Regions from separate parts of the Streptomyces sp. NPDC048415 genome, predicted to be linked through region 3. Evidence: riboswitches for the same ligand, from Rfam matches in the RefSeq annotation. Region 3 holds a riboswitch; each other region holds the start of a gene.
What was found. A riboswitch is a leader RNA that binds a small molecule or an ion and turns the genes downstream of it on or off. The one in region 3 is predicted to bind cyclic di-AMP.
Positions count from the first base shown of each region.

Region 1 (9,923 bases), on a different contig from region 3:
GAGGCTTCCTTGCACCGCCGCCGTCGCACCGCGCTCGTCCTCTCCGCCGCGATCGTCGCCGCGGCCCCCCTCCTCACCGGGTGCGGCAGCGACGCGCATCCAGGCGCCGCGGCCGTCGTCGGCGGCCAGCGGATCACGGTCGCGCAGCTGGAGAGCCGGGTGATGGAGGTGCGCGCGGCGCAGCAGGCCGCCACCCAGGACGAGGCGCAGTACGAGCAGGCCATCGCCAAGACCGGCAGCCTCACCCGCGACACCCTGCACGGCATGGTCCTCGACAAGGTCCTGGACCGCGCCGCGAAGAACGCGGGCGTCACCGTGACCCGCAAGGACACCCAGCAGATGCGGACCGCTCTCGAACAGCAGGCGGGCGGTTCGAAGGCGCTGGAAACGACCTGGCTGCAGCAGTACGGGGTGGCACCCAGGCGTCTCGACGACAGCCTCCGCACCGAGATCGAGGCCCGGAAACTGGCCGCCACGCTGGGCGCGGACATGAACACCACCCAGGGCAAGACCACGTTCTGGAAGGCGCTGTCCGCCGCGTCCAAGGAACTCCACGTCGACCTGAACCCGCGCTACGGCGCCTGGGACGTCCAGAAGAGCAGCCGCGTCGACGCGAAGACGCCGTGGCTGCGGGAGGTCACGGTGGCTGCCGGGGCACAGCAGACGACGTAGCGGTCGGGCGCGGGGCGCGGGGGCTGTGGATAAACGGTTCGGCTGGGGGCCTCGCGGATAAAGTCGTGTGGATGGCTGCGCGGCGGGTCGGCGGCTTGGCGGGCGCGGCAGGTTCGGCGGGTTCGGCGGGGCGACGGTCGGCTGTCCCGCCGCTTCCTCCGGCCGGACCGTGCACCGGGTGGGCCTGTGGATAACGCGGCCTGTGGACAACTGCTGGGGCTGTCGGCGACGTGGGTTACGTTCGAGGGGTGAACGCAACCAGCAGCTTCGACGGCGACCCGACCGCGACCGGACCCGTTGGCAACCCGTCCGCGACCGCGACCGGACCCTTTGGCGACGCGACCGCGAGCGGACCCGTTGGCGACCCGTCTGCGAGCGGACCCGTTGGCGACCCGTCTGCGAGCGGACCCGTTGGCGATCCGTCCGCGACGGCGACCGGACCCTTTGGCGACGCGACCGCGACCGGACCCACAGGCGACGCGACCGCCGCCGACCCGGGCCGCATCGTCCTGCTCACCACCAGCCACCGCGTGGCACCCGGACTGCTGTCCTGGCCCGCCTGGCAGGCGCTGCGCACCGCCGACCAGGTCGTGTGCGCGGACGGAATGCATCCGCAGCTGCCGTATCTGCGCGAGGCCGGCATCGTCGTCGACGAGGCCTCGCCGACCGCTCAGGAGCTGGTCGACGCCTGCGCGGGCGGCCGCACACTGGTCGTCGTCGCCACTGGCGAGGGCGAGCCGCGGCTGACCGACGGTCTGGCCCAGCTGGCCGGCTCCGGCCGCATACAGATGCCGGACCTCGAGCTGCTGCCCGCCTCCTACGACCTGCCGGGCGCCCGCCTCCTCGACCTCGTCCAGGTCATGGACCGCATCCGCACCGAGTGCCCCTGGTCGTCCCAGCAGACCCACGAAGGCCTGGCGAAGTACGGCATCGAGGAGGCGTACGAACTCGTCGAGGCGATCGAGGAGGGCGACCGCGACGAACTGCGCGAGGAGCTCGGCGACGTCCTGCTCCAGGTCGTCTTCCACGCCCGTATCGCCGAGGAAGGGCGCCCGGAGGATGGCTCCGCCCCCTTCTCCATCGACGACGTGGCGGGCGGCATCGTCACCAAGCTGATCCACCGCCATCCCCATGTCTTCGGCGACGAGACGGCGACGACACCCGAGGAGGTCAAGGAGCACTGGCTGCGCACCAAGGCCGAGGAGAAGCAGCGCACGTCCGTCACGGAGGGGATACCGCTCGGTCAGCCGGGCCTGGCCCTGGCGGCGAAGCTGGCGTCCCGGGTCCGAACGGCGGGACTCGAGGTGCCTCTTCCCGCGGGGAAGGGCGTCGGCTACGAGCTGCTGGCGACAGCCGCGCGCGCCGAGGCCGAGGGTGTGGACCCGGAGGCGGCGCTGCGAGCGGCGGGCCGGGCGTACCGGGACGCGATCCGCGCGGCGGAAGGGGTGGAGACGGGGGAGGAATGAGACGACCAGAGGGTGGAGTCGCGCCTGCGGGGCGCGGCTCGACGGCCGGGCACCGGAGTTACGCCTTTCGCGGCGAGGGTCGACGACGACGATCCAGGCCCGGAGTTGTGGCTGTCGCGCCTGCGGGGCGCGGCTCGACGGCCGGGCACCGGAGTGACGCCTTTCGCGGCGAGGGTCGACGACGACGATCCAGGCCCGGAGTTGTGGCTGTCGCGCCTGTGGAGCGCGGCTCGATAGCCGGGCACCGGAGCTACGCCTGCGGGGCGCGGCTCGACGGGTTGTGCCAGCTCGGTTGGGGACGGTCGAGCAGCCATTCCGCCGCGCCCATTGGGCGAGGGCGTCCCCGGCCGGTCGGGGCCAGGACGTCGTGGAAGATGCGGTCGGACGGCGTGCCGAGGGTGGGCAGCCCCTCGCCGATCTCTTCGACGAGCTCGGGCGGACCGGCGAGATAGACGTCGTGCCGGGTCCAGCCGGCGCGGTTGCCCAGCGCGGTGAGGAGCCGTTCGGTCGCCTGGGCCTTGGGGCGGCCGGGAGCGGGGGTGATGAAGGTGACGGCGAGTCGGGTGAGCCGGTCCCGCAGGCGCTCGAGGGCGGCACGGTCGTACAGGTACGAGGTGTCGCGGGCGACGAGGAAGAGGCGGGCCTCATGGGCGTCGTCGAGCTGTTCCAGCAGGGCCTTCACGGGTGCCCATCCGGTGCCGGCCGCGATGAGAGTGAGCGGCCGGTCCACGGGGGTGCGCAGGGTCAGCGTGCCGCCGGGCGCGCCCAGCCGCAGGACGTCGCCCTTGCGGGTCTGCCGGACGAGGGCGGTGGACAGGACGCCGTCCTCGACGCGGCTGATGTGCAGGTCGAGGGTGTGGTCGGGGCGGGGTGCGTTGGCGAGCGAGTAGGGCCGCCAAATGCCCGGTAAGTGGGGGAGGTTGACGCTGACGTACTGGCCGGGGAGGTAGACCAGGGGCTGGTGCGGACGCAGGGTCAGTACGACGAGGTCGTCGCCGTGCCGGGTCCGGGCGGTGACCTCGGCGTCCCACCAGGGCGGTTCGCCGTGGTGCTGTGCCTCCCACGCGCCCTGCAGCATCACGTTCGTGATCGCCCCGTACGCCTCGCCCCAGGCCTTCTCGACCTCCACGTTCCACGCCGGCCCCGCGACGACGGCGAACGCGGCGATCAGACTCGCCCCCACGGCCGCGTAATGCTCCGGCTCCGCCAGATACTTCCGGTGGTCCCGCCCGAGCTCCCGTAAGTACCCTGGCAGTCCCGGATCCTCCAGCCGCTGCATCACATAGGTGAGCGCCGCGAATAGTCTGTCCCGCTGCCGCTGCATGTCCTCCGGGAAGTCCAGCGGAAACAGCCCGCGGACATCCGGATGGTGCCGGAACAGATGCGAGTAGAAGTACTTGACCGCGAACTCGGCCCGTCTCTCGACGACCGCGAAGCTGGATCTGAGTATTTCGGGGTCCACTTCGCGAATGTAGGGAGTTCTCGAGCCGCGCAGTCAAACCGCAGGCGATTTACGGACAGCCTGGGGTGAAGCGGGTGGGGGTGGGGCGGGGGTCCCCCTGAGTACGGTTGCTCCAGGTCAGCGTCGACCCGGTGAGGCGGCCGGGACGACCGAACGCAGGGCTCGCTGATGGCGGAGGCTGTGCCTGTCCCCTCCGGATAGCGTGGGACGGTGACCGAGCACCCCACTCCCACCGGCCCCACGCCCGAACTCTTCACCTGGGAGTTCGCCACCAACCCCTACCCGGCGTACGCCTGGCTCAGGGAGCACGCGCCCGTGCACAGGACGCGCCTGCCCAGTGGGGTGGAAGCCTGGCTGGTCACCCGGTACGTGGACGCCAAGCAGGCCCTGGCCGAGGCGCGGCTGAGCAAGAACCCGGCCCATCACGACGAACCCCCGCACGCCAAGGGGAAGACCGGCATCCCGGGGGAGCGCAAGGCCGAGTTGATGACGCATCTGCTCAACATCGATCCGCCGGACCACACGCGACTGCGGCGGCTCGTCTCCAAGGCCTTCACCCCCCGCCGCGTGGCCGAGTTCGCGCCGCGGGTGCAGCAGCTCACCGACCACCTCATCGACCAGTTCGCGGCCAAGGGCTCCGCCGACCTCATCCACGAATTCGCGTTTCCGCTGCCGATTTACGCCATTTGCGACCTGCTCGGCGTCCCCCGCGAGGACCAGGACGACTTCCGGGACTGGGCGGGGATGATGATCCGGCACGGCGGAGGGCCGAGGGGCGGTGTGGCGCGGTCCGTCAAGAAGATGCGCGGGTATCTCGCCGAGCTGATCCACCGCAAGCGCCAACTCCTCCCCGAGCGGCCCGGCCCCGGCGAAGACCTCATCTCCGGCCTCATCCGCGCCTCCGATCACGGCGAACACCTCACCGAGAACGAGGCGGCGGCGATGGCCTTCATCCTTCTGTTCGCCGGCTTCGAGACCACGGTGAACTTGATCGGCAACGGCACGTACGCGCTTCTCACCCACCCTGAACAGCGCGCACGCCTCCAGGCCTCCCTCGCCGCCAAGGAGACCGGGCTCCTGGAAACCGGGGTGGAGGAACTCCTGCGCTACGACGGGCCGGTCGAACTCGCCACGTGGCGGTTCGCGACCGAGGCCGTGCGGATCGGCGGGCAGGACATCGCGCCCGGCGACCCCGTCCTCGTCGTACTGGCGGCTGCGGACCGTGACCCCGAGCGGTTCGAGCAGCCGGACACGCTCGACCTCTCGCGGCGTGACAATCAGCACCTCGGGTACGGTCACGGCATCCATTACTGCCTCGGCGCGCCGCTCGCCCGCCTGGAGGGGCAGACCGCCCTCGCCACCCTCCTCACCCGCCTCCCCGATCTCCAACTCGCGGGAGATTCTGCCGATTTGCGCTGGCGTGGCGGGCTCATTATGCGGGGGTTGCGCACGCTTCCCGTGGAGTTCGCACCCGGGCGGTAGGCAGGGCGGGAAACCGCCTCTCACCAGGGAAAAAGTGACGGTCCCTCAACTCTGTGATCTTCACGTGATCTGCGCTGCATCGACTTGTGACAAGCGTTCGAGTGCGGATACGTTCACCCATCAACGCGGCCCATCTGCCGCTGTAGTCACCTGCTGTCACGCGAAAGGCTTCCGCATGCGCTCCGGGAACGGCCGTCATCGTCGCCCCCGTCAGGCCCCGGCCCTCATCGTCGCCGCAGGAGTGACCGGATCGGCCATCGCGATCCCGTTGCTCGGCGCCACCAGTGCGAGCGCGGCCGACGGCACCACGTGGGACCGGGTCGCGGAGTGCGAGAGCGGCGGCGCGTGGAGCACCAATGACGGCAACGGGTACTTCGGCGGCCTGCAGTTGACCCAGGACGACTGGGAGGCGCACGGCGGTCTCGCGTACGCCTCGAGGCCCGATCAGGCCAGCCGCTCGCAGCAGATAGCCGTCGCCGAGAAGCTCCTCGATGCCAAGGGTCTCGCCGCCTGGCCCACCTGTGGGCCGCTCTCCGGGCTCAGCAAGAACTCGGGCGAGGTCGAGGTCGACACGGGGGTGGCGAACGACTCGTCGAGCACGTCCGGCTCGTCGGACTCCTCGGGCTCGTCAAGTTCCTCCGACTCGCCGAGTTCGTCTCTTTCATCCGGTTCGTCCGACTCGTCGTCCGACTCCTCTTCCTCGTCCGGCTCCTCCTCGGACGCGACCGGGAACTCGACGAAGTCCGACACGTCTTCCGGTACCTCACAGGGTTCCGACAGCTCGGACGCGAAAACCGCCACGAATGGCGAATCGGACAACTCCACGCAGAACGGCGACTCTTCGGGTGCGTCCGAGTCCGGGACGACCGGCGCGGGCCGTCACCGTGGCGGCAGCGCCGACGAGGGCACGGCGGAGGGTGTGACCGACGGTCGTACGGACAGCGCTTCCGGGCGGCACGCCTCGCGCGGCTCGAGCGCCTCGCGTGACGCCGCCGACGGCTCGTACACCGTGCGCACCGGTGACAGTCTCTGGACGATCGCCGACGACCTTGACCTCAAGGGTGGATGGGCCGAGCTGTACGCCGGGAACAAGGAGACGGTCGGTGCCGATCCCGACCTCATCATCCCCGGTCAGAGTCTTGCAGTTGGTGCTGAAACGGACGAAAAGTAGCGGGAGTTCGCGTCCTGGTTCGCCGTGTAATGTCCGGTTTGGCGCGAGTGAGAGATGGGTCTCAGAAGCCCTGATCGTCTTTGGAATTCCGCCGATCGCATGTCTACGGTCGTGATCGCTCGCCACCGCGGGCCCCGACGGTCGCAACGCCGAATCCTGCCAGCGGCCGTACGGGAACAGTCGTCGCGTCAAGCGCCGTAGGCAGGAGCGGGGGACCCAAGGTAAGCGCCGCGCCCGGGAGTTGACCGGGAGCGGCTTGGGGTGAAGACGTGCGCCAGAGGCCGAAGGGCCGAGGCGCGCGGCCGGGCACTCACCCGCCCGAACCCGACAGCTCACCTCGCAGGCGTCGGTGAGGGGATCTCTCCATGCTGTTTTCCAGCAAGGGCAAGCACCGCCGTCCTTCCAAGGCCACCCGTGTCGCCACGCTCGCCGGTGTCACCGGTGTCGCCATCGCCGCCCCGCTGATGGCGGCCGGCAACGCCTCCGCCGCCACCTCCTCCGAGTGGGACGCGGTCGCCCAGTGCGAGTCCGGTGGCAACTGGTCCATCAACACTGGCAACGGCTACTACGGCGGCCTGCAGTTCTCGTCCTCCACCTGGGCCGCGTACGGCGGCACCGCCTACGCCTCCACCGCCAACCAGGCCTCCAAGTCGGAGCAGATCACCATCGGCGAGAAGGTCCTCGCCGCGCAGGGCAAGGGTGCCTGGCCGACCTGCGGCACGGGCCTGTCGAGCGCCGCGTACAGCGGTGGCACGTCCACGCCCTCCAGCTCCTCCTCGTCGAGCGGCTCGCAGAGCACCACCACCCGGACGACGGAGCAGCCCGCCTCCCGTTCCACCGAGCGCCCGGTCGCCAAGAAGACCGTCACCACCCCGACCGGCAAGAAGGTCAAGAAGGGTGACGGCGAGTACAAGGTCGTCAAGGGTGACACCCTCAGCTCGATCGCCGAGAAGAAGAACGTCAAGGGCGGCTGGCAGAAGCTGTTCAAGCTGAACAAGGACATCGTCGACGACGCCGACTTCATCTACCCCGGTCAGCAGCTGCACCTCAGCTGAATGACAGCCCTCTCGTAGAAGGGGTCTCCATGGTGGAGACCCCGGTGAGGGCCCCCGTCCCCACGGGCTCCCCGCTCCGGTGCGTGTTCCCCCGTACGCACCGGAGCGGGGCTTTTTCCTGTCGGGCCGGCGCGGGGCGGGTTTCATGTACGGGGCAGGTTTTTGTTCCGTTCGGAAACAATTTACTCTCGGTTCTGCCCAAGGGGTGGTCGACCGGCTGGCCGATCCCTCCGAGGCGGTTAGGCTCATCTCGCAGAGCCCGCGAAAAGCTCTGCGTACCCGCGTCACATCCCAGAAGGAGATGCTCGTGCCGTCCATCGACGTCGTCGTAGCCCGGGAAATCCTGGACTCCCGAGGCAACCCCACGGTCGAGGTCGAGGTCGGCCTCGACGACGGCAGCACGGGTCGTGCCGCCGTCCCGTCCGGCGCTTCCACCGGCGCCTTCGAGGCCATCGAGCTCCGCGACGGGGACCCCAACCGCTACCAGGGCAAGGGTGTCGAGAAGGCCGTCCTCGCCGTCATTGAGCAGATCGGCCCGGAGCTCGTCGGCTACGACGCCACCGAGCAGCGCCTGATCGACCAGGCGATGTTCGACCTGGACGCCACCGACAACAAGGGCTCGCTCGGCGCCAACGCCATCCTCGGCGTCTCGCTCGCCGTCGCGCACGCCGCCTCCGAGGCCAGCGACCTCCCGCTCTTCCGCTACCTGGGCGGCCCGAACGCGCACCTGCTGCCCGTTCCGATGATGAACATCCTGAACGGCGGGTCGCACGCCGACTCGAACGTGGACATCCAGGAGTTCATGATCGCCCCGATCGGCGCGGAGTCCTTCTCCGAGGCGCTGCGCTGGGGCGCCGAGGTCTACCACACCCTCAAGAAGGTGCTGAAGACCAAGGGCCTGTCCACCGGTCTCGGTGACGAGGGCGGCTTCGCCCCGAACCTGGAGTCCAACCGCGCCGCGCTCGACCTAATCCTCGAGGCCATCAAGCAGGCCGGTTACGTCCCCGGCGAGCAGATCGCGCTCGCGCTCGACGTCGCCGCGTCGGAGTTCTACAAGGACGGCAGCTACGAGTTCGAGGGCAAGTCCCGCTCGGCCGCCGAGATGACGGAGTACTACGAGGAGCTCGTCTCCGCGTACCCGCTCGTCTCCATCGAGGACCCGCTGTACGAGGACGACTGGGCCGGCTGGAACGTCATCACCGAGAAGCTGGGCGACAAGGTCCAGATCGTCGGCGACGACCTCTTCGTCACCAACCCCGAGCGCCTCGCCCGCGGCATCGAGGAGGGCTCCGCGAACGCCCTGCTCGTCAAGGTCAACCAGATCGGCTCGCTGACCGAGACCCTGGACGCCGTCGAGATGGCCCAGCGCAACGGCTTCAAGTGCATGATGTCCCACCGCTCCGGCGAGACCGAGGACGTCACCATCGCCGACCTCGCCGTCGCGGTGAACTGCGGCCAGATCAAGACCGGCGCCCCGGCCCGCTCGGACCGCGTCGCCAAGTACAACCAGCTGCTGCGCATCGAGGAGATCCTCGACGACGCGGCGGTGTACGCCGGTCGCAGCGCCTTCCCGCGCTTCAAGGGCTGAGCGTTCCCGCTGTTCCGCTTGGCGGACGATGGGCACAGCAAGGGCTGAGCGTTCCCGCCGTTCCGCTTTGCGGACGATGGGCACAGCAAGGCTGAGCCTCGAGGCCGTAGGAAGCGTCGTACGTACGTCCCCGTACCCGGTCCCGTACCGTGTGCGGGGACGTCCGCATGTGTGAAGGGGAGGCGGGACATGGCCGTGAAGGACCGGGACCGGTTCTCCACCGCGACCAGGCTGAAGCTGCTCGGCGAGCAGACGGCGGCCCGGGTCTATCGCTCCCAGACCAAGCGGCAGGCCCGCCGCTCGCGGCTGACCGGCCGGGCCGCGCTGCTGGCCCTCGTCCTGTGCTCCCTGATCGTCGCCCTCGCGTACCCGATGAGGCAGTACGTGTCCCAGCGCACCCAGGTCGCCAATCTGGAGCGGCAGCGGGAGCAGGCCCGCCAGCGGGTCGAGCAGCTGCGCGACCTCAAGGCGCGCTGGCAGGACGACGCGTACGCCCAGCAGCAGATCCGGCAGCGGCTGCACTATGTGATGCCGGGTGAGACCGGCTATGTCGTGATCGATCCGGACGCGGCGAAGCAGTCCCGCGCCGAACAGGGGGCGGCCGGCCGTCCCTGGTACGCCAACGTCTGGGACGGCGTGGACAAGTCCGACGCCGCCGACCAGTGACGACGACCGGATCAGTGACGACGGCCCGACCAGTGACGACGGCCCGGACCAGTGACGACGACCGGATCAGTGACGACGGCCCGACCAGTGACGACGGCCCGGACCAGTGACGACGACCGGATCAGTGACGACGACCGGATCAGTGACACGATCCGATCAGTGACGACGACCCATGAACTGACCAGAAAGACATGTGAATCACGGCATGGAAACGCCACCGCCGCCCACTCCGCGCACCGAGCCGACCGACGCGGACGTCGAGGCCTTCAAGCAGCAGCTCGGGCGGCCGCCGCGCGGGTTGCGCGCGATCGTGCACCGGTGTCCGTGCGGGCAGCCGGACGTCGTCGAGACGGCGCCGCGG
Region 1 is NZ_JBEZKJ010000015.1:95,040-104,962, reverse strand. It holds gene AB0D27_RS13575 (SurA N-terminal domain-containing protein) at 10-672, shown strand; gene AB0D27_RS13570 (nucleoside triphosphate pyrophosphohydrolase) at 921-2,138, shown strand; gene AB0D27_RS13565 (globin domain-containing protein) at 2,389-3,600, opposite strand; gene AB0D27_RS13560 (cytochrome P450) at 3,811-5,082, shown strand; gene AB0D27_RS13555 (transglycosylase family protein) at 5,258-6,253, shown strand; cyclic di-AMP (ydaO/yuaA leader) riboswitch at 6,437-6,614, shown strand; gene AB0D27_RS13550 (transglycosylase family protein) at 6,619-7,308, shown strand; gene eno (phosphopyruvate hydratase) at 7,610-8,896, shown strand; gene AB0D27_RS13540 (septum formation initiator family protein) at 9,086-9,562, shown strand; gene AB0D27_RS13535 (DUF501 domain-containing protein) at 9,768-9,923, shown strand, end outside.
Region 1: linked by a shared signal. The riboswitch ahead of AB0D27_RS13550 (transglycosylase family protein) and the one ahead of AB0D27_RS04340 (LysM peptidoglycan-binding domain-containing M23 family metallopeptidase) in region 3 are both predicted to bind cyclic di-AMP.

Region 2 (9,923 bases), on a different contig from region 3:
GCGCTGAATGTGCCGAACGTGGCGTTCGATCCCATGATTCTGTTGTCTCCCCGTATCTCGCTGACACCCCCTGCGTCAGCTTCCACGGATGAGTACGGACTGAGTCCGATCCTGGACTCAATCCAAGTGTGTGACCTGCATCACATCGCTCCGAGGTCGAGCGGAAACTCGACCAAATACGTACATATAGGTGACAGTCATCGGCAACGGTCAAGAGGGTCGCCATGGTCGCCACCAGGCACAACACGAACATCGGACACATCACCGGATACGCGGCCACTGGCGCCGCGATCCTGGCACTGACGCTCTCCGGATGCGGCAGCGGTGGCAGCGGCACCAGCGCGAAGACGGGCAGCGGCACCAGCGCGAAGGGCGGCACGGTGGGAGCGGCCACGCTTGCCACCGCCGACGTCAAGAAAGTCGGCACCGTCGTGACCGACAGCAAGGGCTACGTCCTCTACCGCTTCGACGCCGACTCCGCCCACCCGACGAAGGTCAGCTGCTACGACACCTGCGCCAAACTCTGGCCCCCGGCCACTACCCAAGGCGCCATCACCACCAAGGGCATCGACAAGAACCTGGTCTCGACGGTGAAGCGCACGGACGGCACGACCCAACTGACCCTCGCCGGCTGGCCCCTCTACCGCTTCGCCAAGGACGACGAGCCCAAGGAGGCATACGGCCAGGGAGTGGACGGGACCTGGTTCGCGGTGACACCGACGGGCGCGAAGGCGTCAACCACGACGTCGACGAGCACGGGAGGAAGCGGCTACTGACGGATGGAAACGGCTACCGAGGGAGGAAGCGGCTACCGAGGGAAGCGGCCCGAACGGGGGACGGGCCGCCGGGGGCCGGAGGGGCCGAACGCCGGGCCATTAGCCCGCCCGGTGTACCACCGCGTCAACGAGCTCCACCAGCGCCGCCTTCGCGTCGCACTCCCGCAGCGGAGCGAGTGCCGCCCGCGCCTCCTCCGCGTACCGCACGGTGTCGCGACGCGCCTGCTCGAGCGCGGGATGCACCCGCAGCCGGGAGAGCGCCTCGGCATGCCGGGCGTCATCGCTCAGATCGGAGCCGAGCAGCTCGCACAGCGCGATGTCCTCGGCCAGCCCCAGCCGCTCCGCCCGCTCCCGCAGCCGCAGCACCGGCAGCGTCGCGATGCCCTCGCGCAGATCGGTGCCCGGCGTCTTCCCGGACTCGTGCGAGTCGGAGGCGATGTCCAGGACGTCGTCCGCGAGCTGGAAGGCGACGCCCAGCCGCTCCCCGTACTGCGTCAGCACGTCCACGACCGTCTCGTCGGCCCCCGACATCATCGCCCCGAACCGGCACGCGACGGCGACCAGCGACCCGGTCTTGCCGCTGAGCACATCGAGGTAGTGATCGACCGGATCGCGGCCGTCGCGCGGCCCCGCGGTCTCCAGGATCTGCCCGGTCACCAGCCGTTCGAACGCCTCGGCCTGGATCCGGACGGCCTCGGGCCCGAGGTCGGCCAGCGTGTGCGAGGCGCGCGCGAAGAGAAAGTCACCGGTGAGGACGGCCACCGAGTTGCCCCAGCGGTTGTTCGCGCTGGGCACCCCACGGCGCGCGTCCGCCTCGTCCATCACGTCGTCGTGGTACAGCGTGGCGAGGTGAGTCAGCTCGACGACCACGGCCGAGGGCACGACACCCGGCGCGTACGGGTCACCGAACTGCGCGGCGAGCATCACGAGCAGCGGACGAAACCGCTTCCCGCCGGCCCGCAGGAGGTGCTGTGCGGCCTCAGTGATGAAGGGGACCTCACTCTTGGTGACTTCGAGCAAGCCCTCTTCCACGGCCGCCAATCCGGCCTGGACATCGGCTTCGAGAGCCTGGTCCCGCACGCTCAGCCCGAACGGCCCGACGACGGTCACGAGAGGTTCTCCTGTCTGCTGACGATCACATGGCGAACTCGGTCGATCATTCGGTCGATGACACGGTTTGTCGATGTGTCGCTGCCATCACTCAAGTCAGCGTATCCGGTCACGTTTCGATCACCACGAGCGCCCACCGTCCCCCGGCCGACTTCGCTCCAGCGGCAGGTACCCCGCACGCCCGGGCGGTATCCGATCACGAGCGGTATGTTCTTGATCAGTTGATACGACAGGACATGTAACGACTTGTGAAGAGGCAGGCCCCCGTGTCCCGAAGCGCCGTGGAGAGCGAGCCGGACAGCCGCCCACCTCCGGGTGACGACCACGCCTTCTTCGGCCGGCCCAGGGGCCTGCTGCACCTCTCCGGCCTGGAGGTCTGGGAGCGCTTCTCGTTCCTCGGCATGCAGGCGATCCTGGTCCTCTACTTCCCCGACACCGTCGCCCCACGGCGGCATGGGCATGGCCGCGGGCACGGCGGCATCGGTGTCGGCGGCATCGGTGTCGGCGGCGTACGGAACGCCCGTCCATCTGCTCTCCGTCGCAAGCGGCCGGCTCGCCGCCCGCACGCTCGGCTCGTACCGCGCGGTCCTGTGGGGCGGCATCCTGATCGCCTGCGGCCACTACTCCATGGCGGTACCGACGACCGTCACGACCTGGACGGGCCTGCGTCTGATCAGCGCGGGCACCGGCCTGCTCAAGCCCAACGTCGCCACGATGGCCGGCAAGCTCTACCGCACCGACGACGACCGTCGCGACGCCGGCTTCGCCCTCCCCTACATGGCGATCTACTACATGGCGATCAACATCGGCGCCTTCGCGGGCCCCCTCATCACCAGCCGGCTCGGCGACCACAGGGGCCGGCACTGGGGCTTCTCGGCGGCCGCGATCGGTATGACGTTCGGTCTGATCCCGTACGTGGCGGGCCGCCGTCGCCGTCACCTGGCCGGACGCACGCACCCGGCGGAATTCGCCCTCGTCCCGGCCGCGAGACGCCGCGCCGTCCGCGGAATCGTCTGCGGTCTGCTGGTCGTGGCCGTACTGGCCGTACTGGCCGCACTCCTGGCCGTACTCCTGGCCGTACTCCTGGCCGCCGCCGGATCCCTGACGGTGGGCCGTTTCGTCGACCTGCTCCCCCTCATCTCGGTGATCGCCCCGGTCGTCTACTTCGCGCTGATGTTCGCCGGCCCCCGGGTGACGCCCGAGGAGCGCGGCCGGCTGCGCCACAAGATGCACCCCGTCCACTGAGGTCCTCCCCATGAGCATGCGCATGCGTACGTCCTTCCCCTACGAGACGGCTCACGAGGACGTCCTCATCCCCCTACCGGACGGCACCCGTCTGTACGCGCGGGTCTGGCGCCCGCTGACCGACGAGCCCGTACCGGCCCTCCTCGAGTACCTCCCGTACCGCCTCACCGACTGGACCGCGCCCCGCGACTGGCAGCGCCACCCCTGGTACGCCGGTCACGGCTACGCCTCCGTCCGCGTGGACGTGCGCGGTCACGGCAACTCGGAGGGCTTGCCGACGGACGAGTACTCCGAGGTCGAGCTGGCCGACGGGGTGGAAGTCGTCAACTGGCTGGCAGCCCAGCCCTGGTGCTCGGGCCGGGTGGGCATGTTCGGCATCTCCTGGGGCGGCTTCAACTCCCTCCAGATCGCGGCCCTCGCGCCCGAGCCGCTCAAGGCGATCGTCACGGTCTGCTCGACGGACGATCGCTATGACAACGACGCGCACTACATGGGAGGTTCCGTCCTCGCCGTCGACATGCACGCCTGGGCGGCCACCATGCTCGCCTTCGTCTCCCGCCCACCGGACCCCGTCCACGTGGGCGAGGTGATGTGGCGTGACATGTGGGTGAAGCGCCTGGAGGCGGTGGACCCCTTCGTCCACACCTGGCTGGCACACCAGACCCGGGACGCGTATTGGCGGCACGGCAGCGTCTGCGAGGACTACGGCGCGATCCGGGCGGCGGTGCTGGCGGTCGGCGGCTGGCACGACCCGTACCGCGACACGGTGCTGCGCCTGGTCGAGAACCTTCCCGCGGACCGTGTACGAGGCCTGATCGGCCCCTGGTCGCACCAGTACCCGGACCGGGGCCTGCCGCCCGGCCCGGCGATCGGCTTCCTCCAGGAGACGCTGCGCTGGTGGGACCACTGGCTGCGGGAGACCGACACGGGCGTGATGGCGGAACCCGTCCTGCGCTCGTACGTCATGGACGCGCATCCCCCGGCGACGACGTACCCGTCTCTCCCCGGCCGCTGGGTGGGCGACCCGGCCTGGCCCTCCCCCTCAGTGACCCCGACCGCGTACGAGCTCCAGGGCCCTCCGGTCCTCGTCCGGTCCCCTCAGCACACCGGAGTGGACGCGGGCCGCTTCTTTCCCTTGGGGAACGACGCGGACCTGCCCCCGGACCAGCGGGAGGAGGACGCCAGGTCGGCCTGCTTCGAATTCGAAGTGCCGGAGGAGACCTGGGTGTTGGGCCGCCCGAGGGTCGACCTGCGGCTGACGTCCTCGTCTCCCCGGGGGCAGGTGATCGCCCGCCTCTGCGACGTGGCCCCCGACGGAGCCTCGACGCTCGTCACCCGAGGTGTACTGAACCTGTCAGCGCGCCACGGCCGTGACCAGGCGGTTCCCTGGAAACAGGGTTCTACGGAGAACGTGGTTTTCGAGCTGAACAGCATCGGCTACGCGTTCCCGCCGGGGCACCGCATCCGTCTCGCCGTCTCCTCGGCGTACTGGCCCTGGATCTGGCCCCAGCCGGGCTCGGAGACGGGCTTCACCCTGGATCCCACCGGAAGCACGCTGGACCTCCCGGTGCGCACAAGGGAGTCGGCATCCTCGGCGGCGGGGTCGAAGCCGATCACCTTCGAGGCGCCGGAGCAGTCCGAACCCCTGGGCGTGGTCTCCCCCGCCACACTGGACGAGCCCCGGCCGGAACGCCTGGTCGTCCGCGACGTGGCCGCCGGCACCTGGCGCCTGGAAGTGGACCCGCGCTACGGCGGCACGCGCGTCTACCCCGACGGCCTCGAATTCACCGAGGACGCACTGGAGACGTACACGATCGACGCCTCGGACCCCCTTTCGGCCCGCGCCCGCTCGACCTGGTCGATCCGCTTCCACCGCCCGGACCTGCCCTGGGATGCCCGTATCTCGACGACATCCGACATCACCTGCGACGCCGAGGCCTTCATCACCGCCAACGAGGTCATCTGCAGGGACGGCGACGAGGTGGTCTTCCACCGGACCTGGGAGAAGAGGATCCCGCGCACGGCGGGCTAGAGACTCGGGGGTGCCGTAGGTGATTCTGAGGTCATGGCGCGGACGCGGACCGAGGAATTCCTGATGGACCTCGACGAGGGCATGCTCGGGTACTTCCGCGAGATGGCCCACGAGATGGTCACGCGCTTCGGAATCCCGCGCGCCGAGGCCGTGGCGAGGATCAACCGGGCATACGAGGGGCGGAAGTTCGCCGGCTATCCCGAGCCGATGTGCCGCGAACTGCCCGAATACTGGGGCTACGGGCTCTACTTCGAGCCCAACGCGGGTCGCCTCCCCGACGACGACCCGGACAAGGACCTCTCCGTGTGGGAGGTACGGCCGGCGCCGCCCAGGCACTCCACGGCCTGGACGCTGGAAACATAAATGCCCGAGTTGCGCTGCTTGCCGCTTTGATTCGGATTGGTCGCGTGAATTGGGTCACGCCTGACGGCGTCGGGCGTTTCGCGGCCCGCAGCGATCCCCCCTTTGCGAAAGGCAAGTTGAGGATCGAATTCCGGCACAATCGGACGTTTCACCCCTGCCGCAATCAGGCGAAAGCGATCTTCACCGGGAAATCCGGCCTTGTTACGGACATGTGCTCTCGCATACCTTCACGTCGATCCGAGCGGATCGCCGAATCCTGCCGCCGCCCGGAAACCCACCCACCCACGCACGCACGGCAGGAGCGGGGGACCCAGGCAAGCCGCCGATCCGGACACCGGAACGGCTAGGGGTGAAGTCGCGCTCATCGCGCGGCCGGGCAGCTCCCGCCCGAACCCGACAGCTCACCTCGCAGGCACCGGAGAGGACGTTCGTCATGGCCCGACGAGGCAAGCACCGCCGCCCCAGAACCAGCCCCCTCACCCGCGGCATGGTCGCCGTGGGAACCAGCGGAGCCGCACTCGCACTCCCGCTCGTGAGCGCGACCGGCGCGCACGCCGCCACCCAGACGACACAGGTCGCACAGGTCGCACAAGCCGCCGTCCCGCAGGTCTCGCTCGTCACCTACAAGGTGGTCGCGGGCGACACCCTGTCCAAGATCGCGAAGGACCACGCCACGGCCGGCAGCTGGCAAGATCTGTACAAGGCCAACCGCGCGGTCATAGGCAACGACCCGACACTGATTCACCCGGGCCTCACGCTGACGGTCGGTACGAAAACCACCAAAACGTCCGCAAAGTCGGCGACAGCCGTGTCGGCCACGGCCACCAAGTCGGCGAGCGCGTCCACCGCCACCCCCGCCTCCGCGAAGACGTACACCAACAACCTCGACGGCTGGATCAAGCAGTCCCTGGACATCATGGCCAAGTCGGGCATCCCGGGCAGCTATGACGGTATCCACCGCAACGTCATGCGCGAGTCCTCGGGCAACCCGCTGGCCATCAACAACTGGGACTCCAACGCCGCCGCCGGCATCCCCTCCAAGGGCCTCCTCCAGGTCATCGACCCCACCTTCACCGCTTACCACGTCCCGGGCACCGCCATGGATCCCTATGACCCGGTCGCGAACATCACGGCGGCCTGCAACTACGCGGCGGCGAAGTACGGCTCGATCGACAACGTCAACGGCGCCTACTGAGCGACCGACTCACGAGGTGCTGTTCACCCGGGATGACCGGCTCTCCGAGCCCCCGAAGAGCCGTTCCAGCACCACCGCGATCCCGTCCTCCTCGTTCGACAGGGTCACCTCGTCGGCCACCGCCTTGAGTTCCGGGTGGGCGTTGGCCATGGCGATCCCACGGGCGGCCCAGTCGAACATGGGGATGTCATTGGGCATGTCGCCGAAGGCGAGGGTGGTGCGGGGGGTGAGGCCGAGGTGGGCCGCGGCGAGAGCGAGGCCCGTCGCCTTGGTCACGCCGCATGGCTGGAGTTCGACGGTGCCGGGCCCCGACATGGTGACCGTAGCCAGCGAACCGACCACTCCCCGCGCCGCCGACGCCAACTCGTCGTCGGTCAGGAACGGGTGACGGAGCAGCACCTTGCTGATCGGTTCGGTCCACAGGTCGTCGCGCCGCCGCACCCGCACCGCCGGCAACGTCGGATGCGGCATCACGTACCCCGGCTCGATGAGCGTCAGCCCGTCCACGCCGTCCTGGTCCACCGCCGCGTACAGCAGCCCGACCTCTGCCTCGATCTTGCCGAGCGCCGTCTCCGCCAACTCCCTGTCCAGGGTGACCGACCAGAGCAGACGGTCCGTCCCGGCGTCGTACAACTGCGCCCCCTGGCCGCACACCGCCAGTCCCTCACCGCCGAGTTCGTCGAGCAGCGGTCGCACTCTCGGGGCGGGGCGACCCGTCACCACGAGATGCTGGGCGCCCGCCTCGGCCACCCGCGCCAACGCTGCCCGGGACCGGTCGGAGAGTGTGTCGTCGCCGCGCAGCAGCGTTCCGTCCAGGTCAGTGGCGATGAGTGAATATGCAGTCGGAGCGGCCATGATCCGAAGAATACGGATCGAACGACTCATCGGCCCGGCGTGAACCGGACGACGTCCGGTATCCCGTCAGCAACGCCGCTCACCACACGGTCGGTACGGGTGATATCCGTCGATACGGGCGGTAAGAGCGGTGCTTGGCGGTGGGGGGCGTACCAACGCCACTCCCGGCGTGCGGGATTATCCGAGCGCGGGCTCCCACGCGCGCCAGGAGCCGCAGCCCTTCATCAGGAAAGTCCATCGGGCAAGTCCCTTGGGTAAGTCCGTTGGGTAAGTCCGTTGGGCAATTCCATCGGGAAGCTCCAGGGAGAGACATGACCCTCACGCCCTCCGAGCGGGGAGTGACTCCCTTCCAACAGCACCTCCGCACGGCCGCTGAAGCGATCATCCGGCGCTTCCCGGACGCTCCCAAGCCCGAGATCTACGCTCTCTCCTTCCGCATCTGGCGGATCGACTACGACTCCCGCCGCCCGTACGTGGCGATCGGATACAACACCGAGACCCAGTACCAGCAGTCGGTGTACCCGGAGGACCCGGGCGAGGCCCGCTGGAACTACGCCTACTGGCTCCTGGACGGCTTCGAAACGCTCGGCAACGTGCCCGAGGACCCGGCCGGAAGCCCCCTGTACGTCGATGACGTCAAGCACCTCGGCCTCTGGTTCGACGACGAGGGCGACGAGGGCGACGAGGGCGACGAGGGCGACGAGGGCGACGAGGGCGACGAGGGCGACGAGGGCGACGAGGGCGACGAGGGCGACGACGCGAGTGAGGACCAGTACGAGGCCCTGGTCAACCACTTCGCCGACACCTGCATCGAACTGGCCCGCCACCTCCACTCCAGCGGCCTCCTCACGGAGATCTTCGGCCGCCCCCTCCCCATCGTCGTCTTCGACATGGACTGCCCGGGATGGGAGATCACCGCCACCCGGGCCGCCAACCCTCCAGAGCTGATCGCCGACTTCCTGACCTGGCAGCTGGCCGCGATCTACGAGAGCGCCCCGAGGACCGGCGAGTTCCTGATGCGCCTCGACGAGGAGTGGCTCGACTACTTCCGCGACATGGCGGACGTACTGGTGACACGCTTCGGGATCTCCCGCGCGGAGGCGGTCGCGCGGATCAACGAGCGGTACGCCGCCGAGGAATTCGAACCCGTGGGAGAAGACCTCCTGGGCCACGAACTCCCCGAATACTGGGCGCACCGCCTCTACTTCGAGGCCGACGCCCGAGGGATGCTCCCCTCGGGCAACCCGGACACCGACGGCGACCTCTCGAAGTGGAAAGTCCTCCCCGCCCCACGGAGAAACTCCGGCGCCTGGACCCTCACCGAAGAGGCCTGACGACCAGGAGGCGCCTTCCCGTCATGGCGCCGCCCGTGCCTCCACCAACCCACCTATGCGCGGCCACCAGATGCTTGGCCAGTCGCGCTCACCCGTGCGCGGCCACCAGATGCTTGGCCAGTCGCGGTGAGGCGAACTCCGTCCCGCACACGAACCGCATCACCGGCCCGTACGAAGCCGCCGCCGGCAACCCCGTGAAGTACAGCCCGGGCACCGACGACCGAAGCCCTGCGCCCAGCTTGGGCGTGCCCCGGCTGACCGACAACTCGGTGCGCAGCTCGTGCCCGAGGAAGTCCATCGCGGCGATGTCGACGCGATAGCCGGTCGAGGCTATGACATGGTCGGCGGAGAGCTTCTCTACCCGGCCGCCGTGGGTCTGGACAGCGAGGACGGGGCTGCCCTCGGAGGCGTCGGCGCTGACGATCCGCTGGACCTCACGGACGCCGACCTTGCCCTCGAAGCGGTCGCGGAGCCACCAGGCGCCGAGCGGACCGAGCACGCGGCGGACCAGATAGTGCCGGGCCTGGGCGGGCAGATAGCGGTACGGCCCCGGGTAATAGGTCAGCGCCCACAGGGACCAGGCGCGCCCGAAGGGCGACTCAGGGCGCAGCTTCGGCTGGTCCCATGGGGGCGCGCCGAAGGAGACGGCGCCTTTGCCCCGCGAGACGACCCGCACTTGCGCGCCCGCCTCCGTCGCGAGCGCCGCCGTCTCCAGGGCGGACTGCCCCGCGCCGACGACGATCAGCTCCTTGCCGGAGAACCGGCTCAGGTCGTGGTGCTGGGAACTGTGGGAGACAGGGCCCGTGGGAGTGGGTCCGTCGGCTGCCGCGCCCGCGAGCTCGGGCGGCAGATGGGCCAGCCCGGACAGACCGGTGGCCACCACAACCGCCCGCGCCGTGAACAACTCCCCCGAGTCCAGCTTCAGTTCGAAACCACCGGAGCCACCGGAGCCTCCCGAGCCACCGGAGCCATCGCGGCCCCCCTTACGGTCCACCGAGACGACCCGCACCCGC
Region 2 is NZ_JBEZKJ010000016.1:16,420-26,342, forward strand. It holds gene AB0D27_RS13735 (CHRD domain-containing protein) at 1-35, opposite strand, end outside; gene AB0D27_RS13740 (hypothetical protein) at 225-776, shown strand; gene AB0D27_RS13745 (polyprenyl synthetase family protein) at 876-1,886, opposite strand; partial or broken gene AB0D27_RS13750 (oligopeptide:H+ symporter) at 2,153-3,107, shown strand; gene AB0D27_RS13755 (CocE/NonD family hydrolase) at 3,148-5,163, shown strand; gene AB0D27_RS13760 (hypothetical protein) at 5,197-5,526, shown strand; cyclic di-AMP (ydaO/yuaA leader) riboswitch at 5,796-5,954, shown strand; gene AB0D27_RS13765 (LysM peptidoglycan-binding domain-containing protein) at 5,960-6,721, shown strand; gene AB0D27_RS13770 (HAD family hydrolase) at 6,731-7,576, opposite strand; gene AB0D27_RS13775 (hypothetical protein) at 7,888-8,910, shown strand; gene AB0D27_RS13780 (FAD-dependent oxidoreductase) at 8,999-9,923, opposite strand, start outside.
Region 2: linked by a shared signal. The riboswitch ahead of AB0D27_RS13765 (LysM peptidoglycan-binding domain-containing protein) and the one ahead of AB0D27_RS04340 (LysM peptidoglycan-binding domain-containing M23 family metallopeptidase) in region 3 are both predicted to bind cyclic di-AMP.

Region 3 (9,923 bases):
CGGCGATCACTGGGTCCGTACGACTGCTGCGACCGCCGGGGCGCCTACGACTACGGTGACCACCGGGCCCGTGCGGCTACCGCGACCACCGCTCGCGTGTGAAGAGCCGGCACCTTTTCCGTTCAGTCCAGCTCGTACACCGCCGTGACCGTGATCGTGTCCCGGGTCTCGCCCGGCGCGACCGGCACGTTCGTCCCGGCCTGGTCGAAGGCCGCCGTCGCGATCGGTACCGGGCGAGACTCGCCGCTGCCGTCCTCGGTGAGGGAGACCAGTCGGCCGAGGCGGTGGCCACCGAGGCGGGCGTACTGGAGGGCCTTCGCGTACGCGTCCTCGTAGGCGGCCTCGCGGGCGCGGGCGTGCAGCGGAGCCGGATCGGCGATGTCGAAGGCGACGGAGTGGATGCGGCCCGCGTCGCCTGTGGCGTCCGTGAGGGCCTGCAGGACCGCACCGGTCGCGGCGATGTCGCGGACCTTGAGGGCGAACGACTGCGCGGCCTGGTAACCCGTCAGCTGGGAGACGCCGCCGTGGTCCTCGTAGACCGGGGACAGCGAGACGCTCTCGGTGCGGATGTCCCGCTCCTGGACGCCATGGGCCCGCACGGCGTCGAGCAGGGCGTTCGACGCGGCGCTCTGCGCGGCGAGGGCCTGCTTCGAGGTCTTCGCGGTGACCTCCACACCGGCGCCGACGATCGCGAGATCCGGCGCCGCGGTGGCGGTGCCCTGGCCGGTGACGGTGACCGTCGAGGGGCTGGGTGCGGCAATGCCGCCGGGACGGGCGGCCAGCGCGAGGGCGGGTGTCGTCGCGGCCTGGGGAAGGGTCAAGGCGAGGAGGGTCACGGCGAGCGCGGTGACGGTGCGAAGGGCGGGCATGCGGAGTCTCCTTCGGGCCCCGCCCCTCGGGACGTCGGGGCGGCGGTTCGCGGTCATCCCAGCACCGCCGACCGCGTCCCGCCCCGCGCCACTCCCGCGCTGTCACCTCACCGGTCGAGCCCGGCACCGGCACCCGCGCCGGCACCCGCAGCGGCGCTCTCCCTCACACACGCACCTGGGCCTGCGCGCCCGCAGCGGCCTGGCGCACAGCTAGGCCCCGCGCCCACAGCGGCCTTGGCACATACCTAGGGCCCCGCGCCCACAGCGGCTCGCACACGCACCCGCTCCCCCGAATCGCCCCCGCACTGCCGCAACGCCCCGCACCCCGCACCCACCATCAGCGGTCGGCGCCGACCTGCCAGGCGGGAGAGGCCGGACGTCAGGCCACCGACTCGATTCGCATCTTGATGTCGTCCGGCGACAGGGTTCCCTTGGCCGCCACGTGGTCGCCCGACGACTCCCCGCGCAACCGCCGCCCGATCCAGGGGACCAGGTACTCACGGGCCCAGTGGATGTCGTCGCGCCGTACTTCCAGGGTGCCGCGCGGCGGCAGCGGCGGCCAGGGCTGGTCAGGGTCGGCGGGGACTTCGAGGCCGAGGACCTGGCCGGCGCGGAGCGCCACCCGGGTGTGGCCCTCGGGAGAGAGGTGCAGGCGGTCACCGTCCCAGGCGCGGCGGTCCTGGATCGTCTTGAGCGACCAGAGGTCGAGGACCGGACAGCCGTACCGGTCCGCGATGGCCCGCACATGCCCGTTGTACGTGGCGATCTTGCCGCGCAGGTGTTTCAGCACGGGCACACCACGGGTGTCGAAGCCGGTGGTCACCATCACGGTGCCCACGGCGGAGGTAAGTTCGGCGATCGCGCGCTCGAAGCGTTCCGCGACCTCGTCGGGGTCGGTGCCGGGCCGGATGATGTCGTTGCCGCCCGCGGAGAAGGAGACCAGATCCGGGGCGAGTTCCTTGGCGCGCGGGAGCTGGTCCTCGACGATCTGGTCGAGCAGTTTGCCGCGTACAGCGAGATTGGTGTAGTTGAAGTCGCCCTCGGGCCGCCGGTCCGCGAGAAGCACCGCGAACCGGTCGGCCCATCCGACAAGGGCCCCGTCAGGCCCGGGGTCGCCGACGCCCTCGGTGAAGCTGTCCCCCACCGCCACGTACGACCCGATCACTGATCTGTTGTCACTCTTCGAATCGTCTGCCACATCGGGTCATGATTCACCTTTCGATGTGAGCTACGCGACCGTAAGGAAGGGTTGACGGTTGGTGAGATAAGCCACTCGTCAAGTATTGACCAATCTTGGAATACGCCTCGGATCAGGGGCGTTGATGCAGCCGCCACACACGGAAGTCACTGATCCGGAAATGGCTCCAGGTGGTGCGGAACGCGAAGTGCCCGCTGGTGTAGGGCTCCACGTCGGTGTAGTGGAAGACCAGCCACCCGTTGTTCCACCATTGCACGAGGGAGCCGTCCGAGACGATCCGGACCTGGTTGGGCTCGTTCGCGACGAGCAGCGGCTCGGTGTAGTCGTAGATCAGCGGCCGAACGCGGCGTCGGTGTCGTACCAGGGGAAGTGGGACACGATGCCCAGATCGGACTGCTGGATGGCGAAGCCCTCCGGGCCCGGCCTGTCGGGGTCGAGGTCGGCGATGTCGAACCGGTCACCGTGAATAGCCCCGTCGACGACGTAGCGCAGGGTGCCGTCGCTGTTCACGACGTAGTTGCCATCGGCGATCTCGTCGCTGCCGCCCTGGTCCACGTCGACGGTACGGATCTGGTGGAAGCTGGTGGCGCCGCTGCCCGAGGGGGCAACGTACTTCCAGCGCCGGGTCAGATCCGTCCCGTTGAAGTCCCACGTCTGGAAGAGGACGCGGAAGACTCCGCGCCCGGCTCCGACGCGGGTGACCAACTTCATGACGAGGCTGGGGTGTTCGCCGTCGAGGTAGGCGATGCCGGAGGGGCCGTCGGCGACGAAGTCGTCGGGGACCGGCTGCCGGGTGCGCTCGGTGCCCGTCTCGCCGTCGATCGCCGAGATGAACTAGCGCTGATCATGAACCGCTCACGGAACACCGAAGGCCGGACCCCGGGGATCGTGGGGTCCGGCCTTTGGAGGCGGTCCTGCCGTCAGGAGCAGGGAGCGGCGTCAGACGACGGCGACGCCGTGCGAGCGCAGGTACCCGACCGGGTCCACGTCCGAGCCGTAGTTCGGCGTGGTGCGGATCTCGAAGTGCAGGTGCGGTCCGGTGACATTGCCGGTCGCGCCCGAGAGGCCGACCTGCTGGCCCGCGGTCACGGTCTGGCCCGCCGAGACGGAGAGCGCGGACATGTGGGCGTACTGCGAGTACTGGCCGTCGGCGTGCTGGATGACGACCTGGTTGCCGTACGCGCCGCCCCAGCCCGCGGAGACGACGGTGCCGGGGGCAATGGCCTTGATGGTGGTGCCGGTCGGGACCACGAAGTCCACACCGGTGTGGTAACCGCTGGACCACATGCTGCCCGCCACCTTGTAGCCGGTGCCGATCGTCGCACCCTCGACCGGCAGGGTGTAACCGGAACTGGTGGCGATGGAGGCGGGCTTGGCCGTGGCGGTCTTGGTGGTCTTCGCGGCCGAGGTCGTCGTCTTGGTGGACGACTGGGTGGCGCCGGCGGCCGCGGCCTTCTTGCCGATCGTCAGCTTCAGGCCGGGGTGGATCAGCGACGGGTCGCTGCCGATGGCCGAGCGGTTGTCGGAGTAGAGCTTCTTCCAGCCGCCGCTGACGTTCTGCTCGTCGGCGATCTTGGAGAGATAGTCGCCGGCCCTCACCGCGTAGGTCTTCGTCGCGGCCACCTTCTTCGCGGCGGTGGGAGCGGCGGTCGCGGTCTTCTCGACCTTCTGCGCGACGGCCTTCTGCGCGACGGCCTTCTGCGCGACGGCCTTCTGCGCGACAGCGGCGGTCGGAGTCGCGGCATGGGCGCCGGCGGCCCCCATCAGAGGCAGCGCGAGCGCGGCGCCACCGGTTCCGGCCACGGCGATCGAGCGGGTGAAACGCTGGGACTTGGGACGGCGGTGCTTACCCTTCGCGGGCATGACGAGTTCCTCTCCGGCGCCTGCGAGGTGAGCTGTCGGGTGCGGGCTGGAGATGCCCGGCCGTGCGCATGCGCGGCTGTACCCCTAGCCGTTCCGGAGACCGGAACAGGCATGGAACCTGTGGGTCCCCCGCTCCTGCCGTGTGCGGGTGAGTGTGCGGATTCCGGGCGGCGGCAGGATTGGGCGTCCGTCCGGATTGGGGCAGAACGTAAGCGAGATGAGAGCGCTTCGACAACCATGGGCGATTTCTATGCACGTGCCGTTCTTGATCCATGCCGGAATTCCGGTCACCCTCCGTGCATGGACGATCTTTTCCGTTCCTCAACCCGCCTTTGAATTCGGGCTGATTGTGAAATGGACGCCGCAACGCATCGTCACGAATATGACGCTCCTCACGCACCTCACCCCACGGTGCTTTATTCCAGGGTTAGTTGGAATGAAGACGCCAATTCGGACAGAACAGTCAGATGCGACGCAGTCGGATAACCGTCGCATCGAGGTCGCCGCGAAGCCTCGTCCGCACCCCGTGATGCAGCAGCACCGCCCCTCGGTACACTTCGCCCGTTTCGCGGCACTCATACGCTTGTGTCGGGTCGAGTCCGCGCAACCGGAGTGCGGCGACGGGCTCACCGTGGTGCTGGGCCTGGAGCCAGGCGAGCACGACGGTCTCGTCGCCGTGGACGTACTGCACCGCGCTCAGCCCGCCCTCCGGGGGCCGCAGCCGATAGAGGTCGCCGCGCTGCACGACGGGCCGGATGTCTTTGTAGAGCTCCACCCACTCCCGCGCCTCGTCGAGTTCCTGCTCGCTCCACTTGGTGAGGTCTCCGCCGACACCGAGCACCCCGGCCATGGCGCTCACGAAGCGGAAGCGCAGCGAGCTGGCGCGCCCGTTGAGCTGCGTATTCGGGCTGTCCGTGACCCACGCGGCCATGATCCGGGCCGGGTGGACCTGGCTGAAGCCGTACTGGATGGCGAGCCGGTCGAGCGGGTCGGTGTTGTCGGAGGTCCACACCTGGTCCGTGCGCGCCATGATGCCCAGGTCGATACGGCCACCGCCGCCCGAGCAGGACTCGAAGGCGACGCCCGGGTGGGCGGCCCGCAGCCGGTCGAGGAGTGCGTACAGGGCCTGTACGTGCTCGACCCACAGCTTCTGCGGGTAGCGCTCGGCCGGCCAACCCGCGTCGGTGAAGCAGCGGTTGAAATCCCATTTCACATAGTCGATCGGGGCGCTGGAGAGCAGGCCGTCGAGCTGCCCCCAGAGATACTCCTGGACGTCCGGGCGCGCGAGGTTCAGTACAAGCTGATTGCGGTATTCCGTCCTGGTTCGACCCGGCTGGAACTGCACCCAGTCGGGGTGCGTGCGATACAGCTCGCTGTCCGGATTGACCATTTCCGGCTCGACCCAGATCCCGAACCGCATACCGAGCCCGTGCACATGGTCGGCGAGCGGCTTGAGTCCCGCGGGGAAGCGGTCGGGGTTGGGCGTCCAGTCGCCGAGGCCGGCCCGGTCGCTGGTGCGCGCCCCGAACCAGCCGTCGTCGACCACGAACAACTCGACCCCCATCGCGGCGGCCCGCCGCGCGAGCGCCTGCTGCTGCTCCTCGGAGATGTCGAAGGTGGTGGCCTCCCAGGAGTTGAACAGCACCGGCCGGTCCTGGCCGGCGTCGGGGATGACATACGCCCGCTGGTACGCGTGCCAGGCCCGGCTCGCCCCGCCGAAGCCGCCGTCGCTCCACAGCCCGGCGAAGACGGGGGTCGTGAACGACTCCCCCGGCTCCAGTCGCAGCAGTCCCGAGTCGTCGTACCCGGCGCCGCCGGTGATCTGCACGCGCGCGTCCGGAAGCTGGGCCACGGAGATCCGCCAGGAACCCGACCAGCCGAGCGCGCATCCGTAGACCTCGCCGGTCTCCTCGGTCGCCTCTGTGTCGAGCGCGACCCACGGCAGGTGCTGGTGCCCGGTGTGCCCGCGCCGGCTGCCGATGACCTTCTCACCGTAGGTGAGGGGGGAGCGCGCCAGCCGGGACTCGGCCGCCCATCGGCCGTGCAGCTGGGACAGCCGCCATCCGTCGCGCTCGGGCAGCGTCCAGGTCGCGGAGTCGGCGCGCAGCAGCTCCAGGGCGGGGCCCTCGCCCGCCAGGGTGACCCAGCGCTCGATGACATCGCCACGTGTCCGGTAGTGCAGCGTGATGCCGAGCCCGGAGTCGGAGAAGCGCAGCCGCAGCTCGTCACCGTCCGTGCCGTACTCCTCGAAGCGCCACTCGGTGCCGCGCCGCTCGTCCGTCCGCACCGACAGGGCGGGGCGTACGAAGCGGGGGCCGCCCTCGACCGGGTACTCCTCGTGTCCGTCGAGCGGCGACTCGAACGGCCAGTACCGCGATGCGGGCAGGACGGCGAGCGCCTCGGCGTCGGGCAGCGTGATCCGCGGGCCCCAGTGCAGATGCAGCAGCTCGTCGCGTTCGGTGAGCCGCAGTGCGTAACTGCTCGTCGGCCCCGACAGAAGCCACGTACGACCGTCCGCGCCGACCTCGATCATCGGTCCCCCACAGATTCGAACAGCTGCGATCACAGACCAACATCATCAGGGGATCCGGGTTCGGGAGCAACGCCTGTGGACAACTCATTGCCTCAGGAACCCATGTCGTATCGTCAAGAACGCAAACCGTCGACACACGCCGCCGAGCAGAGCCCGAGCAGCGACGACGGCCGAATGGGAGGAGCCCCCGTGACGCAGCAGATCCCGTCGACCGAGCCCGAGCTGGCCGGAGTGCGCAACTTCCGGGACGTGGGCGGCCTGCCCACCGAGGACGGCCGGCAGGTGAGGTACGGGCAGCTGTTCCGCAGCGGCCATCTCGCGCACGCCACCGAGGAGGACGCCGCGTTCCTCGCCTCCCTGGGACTGCACACCATCTTCGACTTCCGCAATGCCTCGGACCAGAAGCTGGAGGGCCCGGACGTCGAGCTGCCCGGCGTGCGGAACGTGAACCTTCCGCTGACCGACCCGGCCGACGGCGCCGAGTTCTGGAAGATGGTCCGCGACGGCGACCTCGACCAGCTACGCGCGATCCTGTCGGACGGCAAGGGCGCGAACCGGATGATCGTGTCCTACCGCACGATCATCAAGGAGCGCACCGCCGAGCACTCCCGGGTGCTGCACGCGCTGGCCGAGGACAGCGTGCCCGCCCTGATGCACTGCGCGGCGGGCAAGGACCGCGCCGGCCTGTCCATAGCCGTGACGCTCCTCGCCCTCGGCGTCGAGCGCGACGCGATCATCGCCGACTACCTGGAGTCGAACGCCGCGCATCGCCGCTACAAGGTGCACCGCAGCAGCACCTCCGCCTCCGCGTACTCGCCGGAGGTCATGGAGCTGCTCAGCCCGCTGTTCGACGCGCGCGCCGCCTACCTGACGGCGGCCTTCGAGACGATCGAGGAGACCTGGGGCGGGGTCGACGCCTACCTGAAGCAGGGGCTGGGCATGACCCCCGAGCTGCGGGAGCGCCTGCGGGAGCGGCTGCTGGACTGACGTACGCCTACTGGTTGTGCGCGCCCAGCGTGAAGAGCAGGTAGATGAAGGCCGCGAAGAGATGGCCGACGGCCACGTAGATGATCAGTCGCACCCACAGGGCGCGCGGGAACTTCTCCTCCATGGACCGCCGCGGGCCCGTCGGTTCGGTCTTCTCGGTGGGTTCGGTCATGGCGTCTCTCCCGAGGTCGGGTGTCCCGTCGCCGGGCCGAGGCACAGCGCGGCGGTGGGGCTCTGCAGCAGGGTGTGTACGAAGAGGAGCTCGGCCCCGCCGCGATCGTCGGCGGCGATGCGGTGCGGGGTGAGCGAGTCGAAGTGCGCGCTGTCGCCCGGCGCGAGCACGTGCGCGGTGTCCCCGAGGCGCAGTCGCAGCCGGCCCTTGAGGACGTAGAGCCACTCCTCGCCGGGGTGCACGCGCACGATGTCGCCCTGCGAGCCGTACGGGACGTGCACGCGCAGGGCCTGCATGCCGCGGCCCGAAGCGCCGGCCTGCCAGTAGGTCCAGCCGCCCGCCCCGGTCGGCTCCATGTCGGCGGCGCGTACGATCGCGTCACGCTCGGCGACCGTCTCGCCGAGCAGCTCCGAGACCGTCGTACCGTAGATACGAGCCAGCGCGAGCAGCATCGGCAGCGAAGGCTGGCGCCGGCCGGTCTCCAGGCGCGAGAGGTGGGCGGGCGAGAGCCCGGCGGCGCGGGACGCGACCTCAAGGGTCAGGGAGGCGCGGCGGCGCAGCGCACGGAGCTGTGGCGCGACGGCGGGCAGCTCGGCGGACGGCTCTTCGACCGCCCCGGTCTCAGCAGGGCTCATGTCTTCCATTGAGCCCGAGCCTTACCTGTGGGGCAAATCTTTTGCCCCACAGGTAAAAACCAGAACCAGCAGGCGGGCGAAGATCAGCGGTTCGCCACCGCCTGCTTCACCAGTGTCTTGCCGAAGTCCCACATCAGCCCGCCGCCGCTGTGCGCGTCGTCCATCACGGCGGTGAAGGCCTCCACGAAGCGGTCCACGTCCCGCTCGCCGATGATCAGCGGCGGGATCAGCTTGATCACCTCCAGGTGATCGCCGGAGACCTGGGTGAGGATGCGGTGCCGTTGCAGTAGCGGCACGACCACCATCTGCGCGAACAGGCCCTTGCGCGCGGCCTGCAGCATGGTCCAGCGGCTGCGCAGCTTCAGCGACTTGGGCCGCCCGAACTCGATGCCGATCATCAGACCCCGGCCGCGTACGTCGCTGAGCAGCTCATATGTGTCCACCAGTGCGGTGAGCCGGGACTTCAGCCGTTCGCCCGTGGCCCGGGCGTTCGCCACGACCTGCTCGTTCTCCATGACGGAGAGCACGGCGAGCCCCGCCGCCATGGCCTGCGCGTTCGACCCGAAGCTCGCCGAGTGGACGAGGACCCGGTCCATCGACGAGTAGACCTTCTTGAAGATCCAGTCCTTGCCGAGGGTGGCCCCGACCGGCACGTAGCCGCCGGACAGCGCCTTGGCCACACACACCAGGTCCGGCTCGACGCCTTCCTCGTGCTGGTAGGCGTAGAAGTCCCCGGTCCTCCCGAGGCCCGTCTGCACCTCGTCCGCGATGAGCAGCGCCTTGTGCTGGTGCAGCAACTCCTGGGCGGCGCGCAGATATCCGGGCGGCGCCTCGTGCACGCCCTTGCCCTGGATGGGCTCGACGATGAGCGCGGCGACGTCGCCCTTCTTCAACTCCCGTGCCAGAGCGTCGAGATCACCGAGCGCGACGGCCGTGTCGGGCAGCAGCGGTGCGAAGCCGTCGCGGAACCCGTCCTCGCCGTTCACGGACAGCGAGCCGGTGGTCAGCCCGTGGAAGGCGTGCGCGCAGTACAGGATCCGCGGCTTCCCGGTGGCGTAGCGGGCGAACTTCAGCGCGGTCTCGACGGCCTCCGTGCCGCTGTTGCCGAAGAACACCCGGTCCAGGTGAGGGCTGTGGGCGAGCAGCTTCTCCGCGAGGAGCCCGGGCAGCGGCTGGCAGTCGAAGCGGGTGAGGTCGGCGAGCGAGGCGTCGAGGACGTCGTGCAGCGCCCTGCGGACGACGGGGTGGTGGCGGCCCAGGCCCATCACTCCGAACCCGGCGAGCATGTCCAGGTAGTCGTCGCCGTCCGCGTCCCAGAAGTGGGCACCCTCGGCACGCTCGTACACCTTGTCGAAGCCGATGGTGTGCAGCATGCGCGGGAGCTGGTGATTCAGGTACTTGGTGTGCAGCTCGTAGCGCTCGGCTCCGCGCTCGGCGAGGAGCGCGCCGAGGTCGAAATCGCCCTTCTCCGCAGGGTCGGTCATTGCTGTTTCTCCTTGGACAACTCATCCACGGACAGCTCGTCCTTCGCCTTGGACAGCTCATCCTTGACGGCCAGGCCGGCGCTGATCCGCCCGGCGATCTCGACGGGCGTCAGACCTATGTCGGCCAGCACCTCACCGCGCTTGGCGTGCGCGAGGAACTGCTCCGGTATGCCGAACCGCCT
Region 3 is NZ_JBEZKJ010000003.1:261,345-271,267, reverse strand. It holds gene AB0D27_RS04360 (SIMPL domain-containing protein) at 123-869, opposite strand; gene AB0D27_RS04355 (SGNH/GDSL hydrolase family protein) at 1,249-2,034, opposite strand; partial or broken gene AB0D27_RS04350 (DUF6250 domain-containing protein) at 2,180-2,410, opposite strand; gene AB0D27_RS04345 (hypothetical protein) at 2,398-2,814, opposite strand; gene AB0D27_RS04340 (LysM peptidoglycan-binding domain-containing M23 family metallopeptidase) at 3,007-3,930, opposite strand; cyclic di-AMP (ydaO/yuaA leader) riboswitch at 3,935-4,091, opposite strand; gene AB0D27_RS04335 (alpha-galactosidase) at 4,394-6,463, opposite strand; gene AB0D27_RS04330 (tyrosine-protein phosphatase) at 6,653-7,450, shown strand; gene AB0D27_RS04325 (DUF6126 family protein) at 7,458-7,574, opposite strand; gene AB0D27_RS04320 (XRE family transcriptional regulator) at 7,619-8,257, opposite strand; gene AB0D27_RS04315 (aspartate aminotransferase family protein) at 8,341-9,741, opposite strand; gene dxs (1-deoxy-D-xylulose-5-phosphate synthase) at 9,738-9,923, opposite strand, start outside.